DNA from 3 places in the Peribacillus sp. NJ11 genome. Region 1 is predicted to be linked to each of the others. Evidence: riboswitches for the same ligand, from Rfam matches in the RefSeq annotation. Region 1 holds a riboswitch; each other region holds the start of a gene.

Region 1 (3,748 bases):
ATGCCCTGTAAAAATCTTGTTTCGTTCGAATCGACAAGCCAGTAAGAACTTCCGCTTCTGGTACATTTGGGGTTGCAAGTGTTGCAAGCGGAAGCAATTCCGTTTTTAAGGCAGAGACGGCTTTTTCGTCGAGCAAATGGTGGCCGCTTTTGGAAATCATGACAGGATCAAGGATAACGATGTCAGGTAAGAATGTTTTAAGGGACGCAGCGACTGTTTCCACTATTTCTTTTGATCCAAGCATACCTATTTTTACTGCATTGACACGAATATCTTCAAAAATGGCTGCAATTTGATCCGAAATGATAGCTGTATCGATGGCCTGAATTGAACGCACTTCCATTGTATTTTGTGCGGTTACGGCTGTGATTGCTGACATTCCAAAGACCCCATGTGCAGAAAATGTTTTTAAATCAGCTTGTATTCCAGCACCGCCCCCTGAATCAGAGCCTGCGATGGTTAATGCTGTTTTCATAAAAAAACCCCTTCATATAATTATTTTTTAGAAGTATTTTAAGTAATATGAAAGCTAAAATCGCACCTGCGAATGAACTAAGCATAAAAGCTGGTAAAAAACCAAAAAGAGCAGCTTTTTCTCCCAATAGGAGGATTGCAAGTGGATAACAGGCTAGGGAACCGAAAATGCCGGTCCCGATCACTTCCCCTAAACAAGCGAATTTTAAGCTTTGTGTTTTTCGATATACGACGGCAGCCAAAAGTGCACCGATCATGCTGCCAGGAAAGGCGAAAATTGAACCGGTACCAGACATGTTTCTAATGATGGAAACTAAAAAAGCTTGTGTTACCGCATAAGCAGGTCCCAATAATACGGCTGTCAGGACATTTGCCAGATGTTGAATAGGAAAGACTTTTGCAAATCCGGCAGGGATGAAAATAAATGAACTGGTTAAAGTCGTTATAGCCGTAATCATGGCGGTCAATGTCAATTTCTTGATTGGATTCATCATATCAACGACCTACAGTGGCCAATCCTGCTCATTTTGAACCATATCCCAGAATAAATATTCATATCGGGAAGTCACCAAAAAGTGCTTTTCTAATCTAAGAAGTTCCTTTTCGGGCATGCCTTCAGTTAATTCTTCCAACAAAGCAATCAGCCACTTGTGTGCTTCACCGAATTCAGGAGATGAATATGACCTTATCCAATCAGAGTAGCGATTGTTTTCCAATGCTTCACCATTTTGTTCTTTCAATAGCAAACCGATCTCATAATAATCCCAAGCACATGGCAGGAGACAGGCTATCAGGTCTGCCAAAGTCCCATGCTGAGCTGCATTTAGCATGTAACCCGTATAGGCTAGAGTGGTTGGTGTGGGTTCTGTATCTTCCAATTCCTTGGAGCTGATTCCGAATTCTGAAGCATAATGCCGATGGATATCCATTTCAACTTGAAGGGTTTCATTTAAAATACTCGCAAACTTTGCCATGGTTTCGATATTATGAGCTTTGATGACACCTAAAGCAAAGAGCTTGGAATAATCCATGAGATAGATATAGTCCTGCTTCAGGTAATAGGCAAATTTCTTTTCAGGAAGTGTGCCGTTTCCAATTGCCTGGACAAAGGGATGTGAATGGTTCCTTTTCCAAATCTCTTTTGCCCGTCCATGAAGTCTATCACTGAATGTTTCTAATTTAGTATTCTCCATTGTTCATCCTCCTTTAGAATGGATCCCCCTGTTTACACCCAATAAAAAACCCCGCTCCTGAATACGGAACGGGGTAGATGGATAAAGTCTGTAAATGGACGATATCATCCACTTCCCTCCGCCGGTATGAGCCGGTTCAGGTTCAAAGGGTCCGGAACTAATTCCATCTCAGTCTTAAAAAAGACTCCCCTAGTGGTGTGAATTGTATGTAATTACTGACATCATATCAGAAAGACAAGAAAATGCAACCCGTATTTGAAAGAGGGAATCCTTTATGGCTCAGGAAAAAAGGGAGATCCAGGTAATTGACTTTTGATGATTATTGGGATAAAATCATGTCTACATCAATTATATATTGAATTCTTATCCAGAGAGGTGGAGGGACTTGGCCCAAAGAAACCTCGGCAGCAGACCCATTTTGGGAACTGTGCTAAATCCAACAAGCATATGCTTGGAAGATAAGAAGAGCCGTACGGACACTGTCAGCCTCTTCTTGAATTAGAAGAGGCTTTTATTTTTGCGGAATAACGTTTAGTGACATAATAATAAAGGTATATATAATTTGGTGAAAATCAAACCAGTTAATACAGTTTAGCTCAACTAGAAGCAGGCTTTATGATGACTAGGAAAGGAGCCATTTACATGGCGGAATTATTTAAGAGGATTGAACAGAGGAAGGCAAAGCTTATTGAAGAGTTATTGGCCAATGGAGTATACAAAACCTCTGATGAAAGGCACCTTTACGATGCCCCGTTAAAAGTACTTGAAGATGAATATAAGATTGTTATAAATAGACCTAATAACGAGTCTCCTTCGGAATGGATGACATAGTAAGCGATAGACTATATTTTGGGTTCGTGGGATAGGGATATGATGTAAGCATTCGCAATGTATCACACTTGTGGATGCTTTTTTTATTTAGGTTTATATATAGGATGTCACAAAATATACATAATTAGAGACTGAAATAGGCTTTTTGTCACATTTAACCTATGAAATAACACATTTAATTTCCGGAAAATAGTTGATTTTAACTACGAGTTTCATTATGATGAAAGTGTAAAAATATTGAAAAATTAGGAGGTGTTTATATGATTTGCCGGAAGGTAACTATAGAAAAAGTAGAAGAAAAGAGAGAGGAAATGATCAAATTGGCAGCAGTTTATGGTTTTACAAGTCTTCTAACTGTTCAAGCAAGTCAAGAATTGGATGCGCTGTTAAATGCGTTGACAAATAAAAGAGAATCTGAATATTTTTCCCTCCAGAGAGTATATAGGTATTTCTAAATTCACTATTTCGTCCTCGTTTAATCAGAGAAAAAAGCTACTACACAAGGCAATAGCTTTTAAATAAATATATTTAAATATCGACACGTTTACCAAGAATGATCAAATCCCGTTCAATGCCATCCAGCTCGGCAACTTGAGGTAAATGTGCCCATTTTTCAAACCCGAATTTGGAAAAAAGCTTCAGGCTTGGTGCATTGTGGGCAAAAATGAAACCTAATAGAGTCTTCACCCCTAATTTTGGGCTCACATCAATTGCCTTTTGAATCGAAATTTGTCCGATTCCTTTTCCCCGGAAATAATCATCAATATAAATGCTGATTTCAGCCGTGGAATTATAGGCCGGCCGCCCATAGAACGATTGAAAGCTCATCCATCCAGCAGTTTCCCCTTCTATAGTAATGATAAATAGCGGTCGACTTTCTGAATCATGTTCCTCAAACCATTTAACCCTCGATTGTACGGATACAGGTTCCGTATCCGCCGTGACCATTCTTGAAGCAATTGTCGAATTATATATTTCAACGATCCTGGGTAAGTCCGATAGTTCTGCCTTTCTAAACTCTATGTGCTCTTCCATGATTTAAACTCCTATCTATATTCTATCTCCAGAATAAAGGGTATCGCCGGTTTTTTATTAAGGGACGGTGAATGAAACCCAATCCATTGAAAGTTTTATACTATCATACACCCTTTGCTCTTTATCTGACAATTCATTTTATATGTTAGGACTACAGATTTTTGGGTATTTAAAAGATTAAATACTTCATAGTAAATAGACAAAAGGAGAAGCAA
Region 2 (3,748 bases), 5.2 Mb from region 1:
TATGAAATTATAGCGTTCTTCTAGTTCCGTCGTTTTCAATTCGGTATAATGGGATAATGCAAAATGAATGAGTTTATCGAAGTAAACGTTTATTTGCTTAATTAGATCGGATATCTCTTCTTTGGGTGCTTCGGAATTCAAAACGTGCTCAATGATGATGGATCTGCCGATGGTTGCAGTGGAAAAGAAATTTTCCATATCCAATTGCTTATTAACTCGATCAGACGCAATTTTTCCCCCTACGACCTTCATTACATCGTCTATGTCAGTATCCGATTTTCCAAGCTGATCCATTAGCAGATTAAAGATATTTTCCACTTCTCCCTTAAAATATCCCATATATCCGTCCGGTAAATGCAGCAACTCATCTTTCCATTTGGATATGATACTGCTTTTTTGAGAAGATAAAAAGTGAATGGTCATTTCTCGATTAGATACCATTTTGCCCTCCATACTGTAGGAAAATGAATTTACTTTTGACCCAGAAATTAATGTATTAGAAAAAAATTACAAAATATTAAAATAATTACATCTTGCTTTTATGATAACAGATTAGAGTTCTTTTAACATGTGTCAATTGGATAAATATTCGTCAATCAATCGATAAATACCTTTTTTGACACAGTTTTATTACAGTGATTACATGAATTAATAATAAAAAAAGGTATCCGTAAAGTTAATGACGGTTACCTTTTTTTATGAAATGTATATGGTTCGATATGAACGATCACATGCTGGATATTATATTCCTTCAAAAGATTCTCTTCGATTTTAACCGTAATATCGTGACCTTGGATGACGGTCAAAAGAGGGTTAACATGAACGGTAGTTTCGAGCAGGATTTCACTTCCGTGCATACGGGCCTTAATTTCACTCATGTCTTTAACACCTTCTGTCAATATAATGGTTTGTCCGATCTTTTGCAGGAGCTGCTCGTCGAAACCATCGGTTAAAGAGATGGAGGCATCCCGAAAGATATCCCAGGCCGTTTTGCATATGATGATCCCCACGACTGCTGCAGCTATTGCATCAAGCCAAGGGATTCCCATCTTAGTACCGATGATTCCAATGAAAGCACCGACACTGACAAGGGCATCGGAACGATTATCCTGTGCAACGGCGTAGATGGAAGAGCTGTTGATCTTTTTACTTAATGCTAAGTTATAACGGTAGATTCCGTACATGAAGATTGCAGAGAATAGGGCGACATAACCGGTAAGCATATTGGGAACGGTTGTTGAATCTTGCTGGAAGAAGGATTCTATAGCACTGAATACAACCTGCAGGCCTACGGTGATCATGATGAAGGCAGCTACCAACGAGGCTACGGTTTCCGCCCGTAAATGTCCATATGAATGATTATCATCTGGAGGTCTCTTCGAAATTTTCAAACCAATCAATACGGCTATGGAAGCGATGATATCGGTCGTATTATTTAAACCATCTGCCCAAAGTCCTTTAGAATCACCGAAATAACCAAATGACAATTTAAGGGCAGACAAGAATATGTAAGCGGCGATGCTTATGTAGGCGCCTTTTTCAGCTGAAATCGAATGTTTATCCATGTCCATTCCCTCCCCAATGTAAATTAGGCTTAATAAAGATATCAAAACAAACCTTAGTGAGTCTATAGAAAAATTGTCGTATTTAACCATCTAACTTGGTTAATTGCAGATGTATTGAAGGTATGTAAAGAAGTTGTTTATAAGAAAGAATATCTCCATAAAATGGGAATGACAAGTTGTTGACATATACAATTTCTTTAGTTGTCAATTAAAGAAACTAGTAGTATATTCTAACCGAGGATCGAAAAATAAATACTTCCACAAGGGGAGCCAAAAAGGCTGAGAGTGAACGGTTGAGTTCAGACCCTATGAACCTGATAGTTAGCACTAGCGTAGGGATGTGGTTTTGGATACAAGCAATACTGGGCATCCATTACCGCCCCGGTGTTGCTTTTTTTGCGCAAAATTGGCAGGGGGAACTCATGGACACTTTTTCATTTTTGGAGAAAGGAGTGGCATGATGAAAAATAAAACGTTATTCATGACAGAGGTCGCCATTTTTGCTTCATTGGCTTTATTACTGGATATGGTCTCTGGATTCATTTTTTCAAGAATCTGGCCTCAAGGGGGTTCGATTTCAATAGCCATGGTACCTATTTTTCTGATGGCATATCGTTGGGGCATAAAAGGTGGGATGTTAGCCGGATTGTTACTTGGACTATTGCAGATTGTAAGTGGTACAGCATGGATCGGAACACCGATTCAAGGCTTCATTGATTATTATCTTGCCTTTATGGTTGTCGGGATATCCGGTGTATTCATGAACAAGTTTGTAAACAGCTATAAAGAGGAAAAGCGTTCCAAAGCGAAATTATACGGGATTGGTGGCATGTTTTTGGGCAGCTTCCTGAGGTTTCTCTGTCATTTCACTTCTGGAATCGTGTTTTTTGGATCTGCAGCGCCAAAAGGACAGCCAGTAGCGGTTTATTCATTCATTTATAATGGGACTTATATGCTGATCAGTTTTATTTTATCGGCCATTGTGGTGATGATGTTATATTCGGCAGCTTCAAATGTATTACTGAAAAAAGCCTATTAACAAGAAAGCCGGATTCTACAAGAATCCGGCTTTTTTTCGGAGAATGACCAAACGATACGTACAGGGCGAACTGGCTCAATCTCATTTTGCAATGAATACCGAACAGGGGGCGTTTTTCGCAATTGAACTACTTGTACTTCCCAGAAAGAATTTTTCCAAACCGCTTTTAGAGCTATTGCCGACGACGATGAGGTCGGCCGCAGTTCTTTCTGCATATTCACATATGCTATCTGGCGCATGTCCTTCCAATATCTCGAATTTCCCCTTGACTTGACATTCACTTAGCAATCTCAACGTATTACTTTCTGCGTTCCGAACACTATTCTCGATGGGGGAAGGGGTGTCAATTACCTTTTGTTCTCGCTGTTCAACTTCAACGACGGGATGTGTCTGAACGGGATCGACATAAAATCCTGCAGCGGGTACGAATCCAGGAGCTGTGACGTTTCCCATGATACTCTGTTCAACCTTATCATTTAGGACATGGACTACGGTCAGCTCAGCTTCAGGAAAGGCCTTTTTGATTGTTGCTCCATATTCCACGGCCTGTGTACTCTCTTCATTTCCATCAAAAGCGACGACAATATTTTTTACGTCTTTCATAATATCATCTCTCCCATTTATAAGTCTTTAAGGTGTTATACCCACTTTTAAATGGCTTCACGCCTTTAATTGGTATATAGATCGCCAATTACGGGTAAAGGATAGATACGAGCATTGTTAAAATGGTTGGATGAAATCCTGGTCCTTCAATTAGTTGGCGTGCTTTATTTTTCATTCGGAAGGAATATCATCAGCAAGGAAGCCGGTACGCGAGTATAGTGCTAAAAGAAAAAGCGACTGAGCTGCAGCCTTTTAGTCAATCGACGAGTTTTCTTTAATAAAAAGGGTAAAATATTTTTAATGAAACATGTCGCAGATGGGAAAATGGGGGTACAAATGAGAGGGTTAGTGAAATTAGTTCTAATTATAATATTGGCGATTGTGGTTTTAGGCGCCGGTTCACTCTTGTATTTCAGGCAGGGTGCAGATATAAGCCATCTTGAAAATAATCTTCAGCAACCGACAGGAATCTATGATCTGGATGGGAATCTTGCCAGTACGATCACGGCAAATAAATCCGAAGGTGTTGCGATAGATGAAA
Region 3 (3,748 bases), 4.9 Mb from region 1:
ACTCGCAAGTGCAATTCAGTATGGTTCATGGTTTTCACATACCTGTTTTTGTATAATTTTACATAACTATTGATAAGCCAAAAAGAAACTTATATTTAAAAAGATAAAAAGGAGAATATATGAAAATTGGTTTGGTACGGCATTTTAAGGTTGCACATGAATTCCCTACTGGGAAATCTGTGACGGCGGATGATATGAAGCAATGGTTTGAGGACTATGATGCAGCGGATATTATTTATGGAACGACTTTATTTGGCGTGGAGGAATGGCAGGAATGTTATTGCAGTGATATGTCGAGAGCTGTCAAGACAGCGGAACATATCTATCCAGGTAAGGTTCATCGGATGGAGGAGCTGCGGGAAATACCTTCTCCCCCTCTTAAAGGAAAAGTGAAGCTGCCGTTCATCCTTTGGGCCATCTGGATTCGATGCTGCTCGATGTTCAACAGGCAGACAAGGGCGGAAATTAAGATCGCTGAACAAAGGATCAATAAAGTATTGGATGAAATCTTTACAAAGGGGGATAGGGATGTTCTGATCGTGAGTCATGCCGCCCTCATGATATATATGAGGAAAGAGTTGATCCGACGGGGGTTCACCGGTCCAAAATTCAAGATTGCAAGTAATGGAAAGCTGTATGTATTCGAAAGATGATAAGTGAAGAAATATAGGGTTTTCCATCAGAAAAGGTAAGTCTGATGTCCATCATACATTTTGCTGATTTTAAGAAAGATGCAGGGATTTTCCGAATAATTATTCTTTTTCCATTGGTTGTGGTTTATTATTGTAATAGTGTAATTTTTACGAATTCAATAATAGGGAAAGAGGGTGGACATTTTGGTGAAGGCAGTTTTTTTTGATTTAGATGATACATTACTATGGGATCAGAAAAGTGTAAAAGAGGCTTTTGTTTCTACATGCGAAGTGGCTAAGGAGAAATATGATTTGAATGTCGACGAGTTTGAAGAAGCTGTGCGGAAGGAAGCGCGTGAGCTTTATTCTTCTTACGACACATATGCATTTACTCAAATGATCGGTATCAACCCATTTGAGGGGCTATGGGGAAATTTTCAGGATGATCATGATGAATTCCGGAAGATGGCCGGGATTGCACCGGCTTATCGGAAAGAAGCTTGGACGAGAGGCTTGAAGGCATTAGGGATCGATGACCCGGAATTTGGGCTTGAACTGGCAGAACGTTTCCCGGCCGAGAGACGTAAAAAGCCATTTATTTATGAAGAATCATTCCGTGTGTTAGATGAATTAAAAGGGAAGTACAAATTGCTATTGCTTACGAACGGGTCTCCTGAACTGCAAAATACCAAACTTGAAATTACGCCTGAACTAGTTCCTTATTTCGACCAAATCGTCATTTCAGGTGCGTTTGGAAGAGGTAAACCGGATGCCTCCATTTTTGAGCATGCTTTGGAAATCATGGAGCTGGATAAGGATGAAGTATTGATGGTGGGCGATAATTTAATGACGGATATCCTTGGAGCGTCACGGGTAGGCATAAAGTCCGTTTGGATAAATCGCCATGATAAGGAACGGAATGAGGTGCTTCCAACCTATGAAATCAAGCATTTAGAGGAGCTTTTCCCAATCCTTGAGAGCCTGTAAAATTACTCTTCAAGTAACGAATTTTGGAGAGTTTGAATAAAATATTAGGTCTTTCAAATTATATACAGAATGAAAAGGGTGATATATAGTTACCCTGTAATCAATTAATTTATTTAGACTAGGGGTGTCCAATAAAAGTTGGGCTGAGAGAGAAGCGCTTAAGCTTCTTAACCCTCAGGACCTGATCTGGTTCATACCAGCGTGGGGAAGTTAGAATCTACTAAACAATGACCATTTCAATTGGTCATTTCTGTAGTCATACTAACGTTAGCCGGGTCTTAAATATGAGACCTGGCTTTTTCGTGCGAAATGGATTGGATTTTGTCCTTTTTAAATGAACTTAAAAAGGAGAAATGAAATCATGAGTAATTCAGTAAATGACATGAACGTTTCAATTATGTCCAGTTTTGCTGGGAGTAAAAAAGTGTATGTTGAGGGATCTAGACCTGATATTAAAGTACCTATGCGTGAAATTAAGCTAAGTCCGACTACAGGGGCATTCGGGGAAGAGGAGAATCCGCCTTTACGAGTTTATGACACAAGCGGTTTCTATACGGATTCAGAATATCCCATTGATATTCATAAAGGTCTTGCCCCGATTAGACGCAACTGGGTCATGGAACGGGAAGACGTTGAAGAGTATGAAGGACGTGAAATAAAACCAGAAGATAATGGGTATAGAAAAGTGGATTCACAATCCAAAGTCGAAATATTTCCGGGATTGAAAAGAAAACCATTGCGTGCGATGGAAGGGCAAAACGTAACGCAGCTCCATTATGCCCGTAAAGGTATCGTTACCCCAGAAATGGAATTCATTTCGATCAGGGAAAATGTTGCCCCTGAGTTTGTAAGAGAAGAGGTAGCTAGCGGACGGGCGATCATTCCGGCAAATATTAACCATCCTGAAAGTGAGCCCATGATCATCGGACGGAATTTTCATGTGAAAATAAATGCGAATATCGGAAATTCAGCTGTTAGTTCATCGATTGAAGATGAAGTGGAAAAAATGACTTGGGCTACACGTTGGGGAGCCGACAACATAATGGATCTTTCCACCGGAAAGAATATTCACACGACCCGGGAATGGATTATCAGGAATTCACCTGTGCCAGTTGGAACTGTTCCGATATATCAAGCATTGGAAAAAGTGAATGGAGTCGCGGAAGATTTAAATTGGGAAGTTTTTAGGGATACATTAATCGAGCAGGCCGAGCAAGGTGTCGATTACTTTACCATACACGCTGGTGTGCTTTTGCGATATATCCCTTTAACAGCAAAGCGAGTTACGGGAATTGTTTCCCGAGGGGGCTCCATCATGGCACAATGGTGCTTGGCCCACCACCAAGAAAGCTTTCTCTATACTCACTTTGAAGAGATTTGTGAAATCATGAAGGCATATGATGTCTCTTTCTCATTAGGCGACGGCCTCCGGCCTGGATCCATTGCAGATGCAAACGATGAGGCTCAATTTGCTGAATTGGAAACATTGGGGGAACTGACGAAGATTGCATGGAAGCACGATGTTCAAGTCATGGTTGAGGGACCCGGTCACGTACCTATGCATTTGATTAAAGAAAATATGGATAAGCAGCTGGAAGTATGTCAAGAAGCACCATTCTATACTCTAGGACCATTAACAACGGATATAGCACCTGGATACGATCATATTACTTCTGCAATTGGTGCTGCCATGATTGGATGGTTTGGAACTGCCATGCTTTGTTATGTGACACCGAAAGAGCATCTGGGACTTCCGAATAAAGAGGATGTTCGAGTAGGGGTCATTACCTATAAAATTGCAGCACACGCAGCTGACCTTGCAAAAGGCCATCCGCATGCACAAAAACGGGATGATGCCCTTTCTAAGGCTAGATTCGAATTTCGTTGGAGAGATCAGTTCAATCTTTCTCTCGACCCTGAAAGGGCGGTTGAATATCACGATGAAACTCTACCAGCTGAAGGTGCCAAAACAGCCCATTTCTGTTCAATGTGCGGACCTAAATTCTGTAGTATGAGAATCTCACAGGACATCCGTGATTTGGCGAAAGAAAAGGGTCTGGGTTTTGAGTCGGTAATCGATGAAGGGCTTAAAGAAAAAGCCAATGAATTTAGGAAAACGGACGGAAAAA

Evidence for each region. A riboswitch is a leader RNA that binds a small molecule or an ion and turns the genes downstream of it on or off. The one in region 1 is predicted to bind thiamine pyrophosphate.
Region 2: another riboswitch for thiamine pyrophosphate. It lies ahead of thiT (energy-coupled thiamine transporter ThiT); the one in region 1 lies ahead of tenA (thiaminase II).
Region 3: another riboswitch for thiamine pyrophosphate. It lies ahead of thiC (phosphomethylpyrimidine synthase ThiC); the one in region 1 lies ahead of tenA (thiaminase II).

What each region holds. Positions count from the first base shown of each region.
Region 1 covers NZ_JAUCFO010000001.1:5,208,067-5,211,814, reverse strand. Annotated here, with positions in the region: gene thiD (bifunctional hydroxymethylpyrimidine kinase/phosphomethylpyrimidine kinase) at 1-475, opposite strand, end outside; gene thiW (energy coupling factor transporter S component ThiW) at 444-965, opposite strand; gene tenA (thiaminase II) at 978-1,667, opposite strand; TPP riboswitch at 1,764-1,868, opposite strand; SAM riboswitch class I at 2,028-2,132, shown strand; gene QUF86_RS25460 (Fur-regulated basic protein FbpA) at 2,286-2,498, shown strand; gene QUF86_RS25455 (aspartyl-phosphate phosphatase Spo0E family protein) at 2,759-2,953, shown strand; gene QUF86_RS25450 (GNAT family N-acetyltransferase) at 3,027-3,533, opposite strand.
Region 2 covers NZ_JAUCFO010000001.1:22,012-25,759, reverse strand. Annotated here, with positions in the region: gene QUF86_RS00130 (histidine kinase N-terminal domain-containing protein) at 1-441, opposite strand, end outside; gene QUF86_RS00125 (cation diffusion facilitator family transporter) at 687-1,571, opposite strand; TPP riboswitch at 1,819-1,921, shown strand; gene thiT (energy-coupled thiamine transporter ThiT) at 2,026-2,604, shown strand; gene QUF86_RS00115 (universal stress protein) at 2,686-3,207, opposite strand; gene QUF86_RS00110 (transglycosylase domain-containing protein) at 3,508-3,748, shown strand, end outside.
Region 3 covers NZ_JAUCFO010000001.1:311,328-315,075, reverse strand. Annotated here, with positions in the region: gene QUF86_RS01515 (histidine phosphatase family protein) at 120-653, shown strand; gene QUF86_RS01510 (HAD family hydrolase) at 837-1,619, shown strand; TPP riboswitch at 1,730-1,844, shown strand; gene thiC (phosphomethylpyrimidine synthase ThiC) at 1,978-3,748, shown strand, end outside.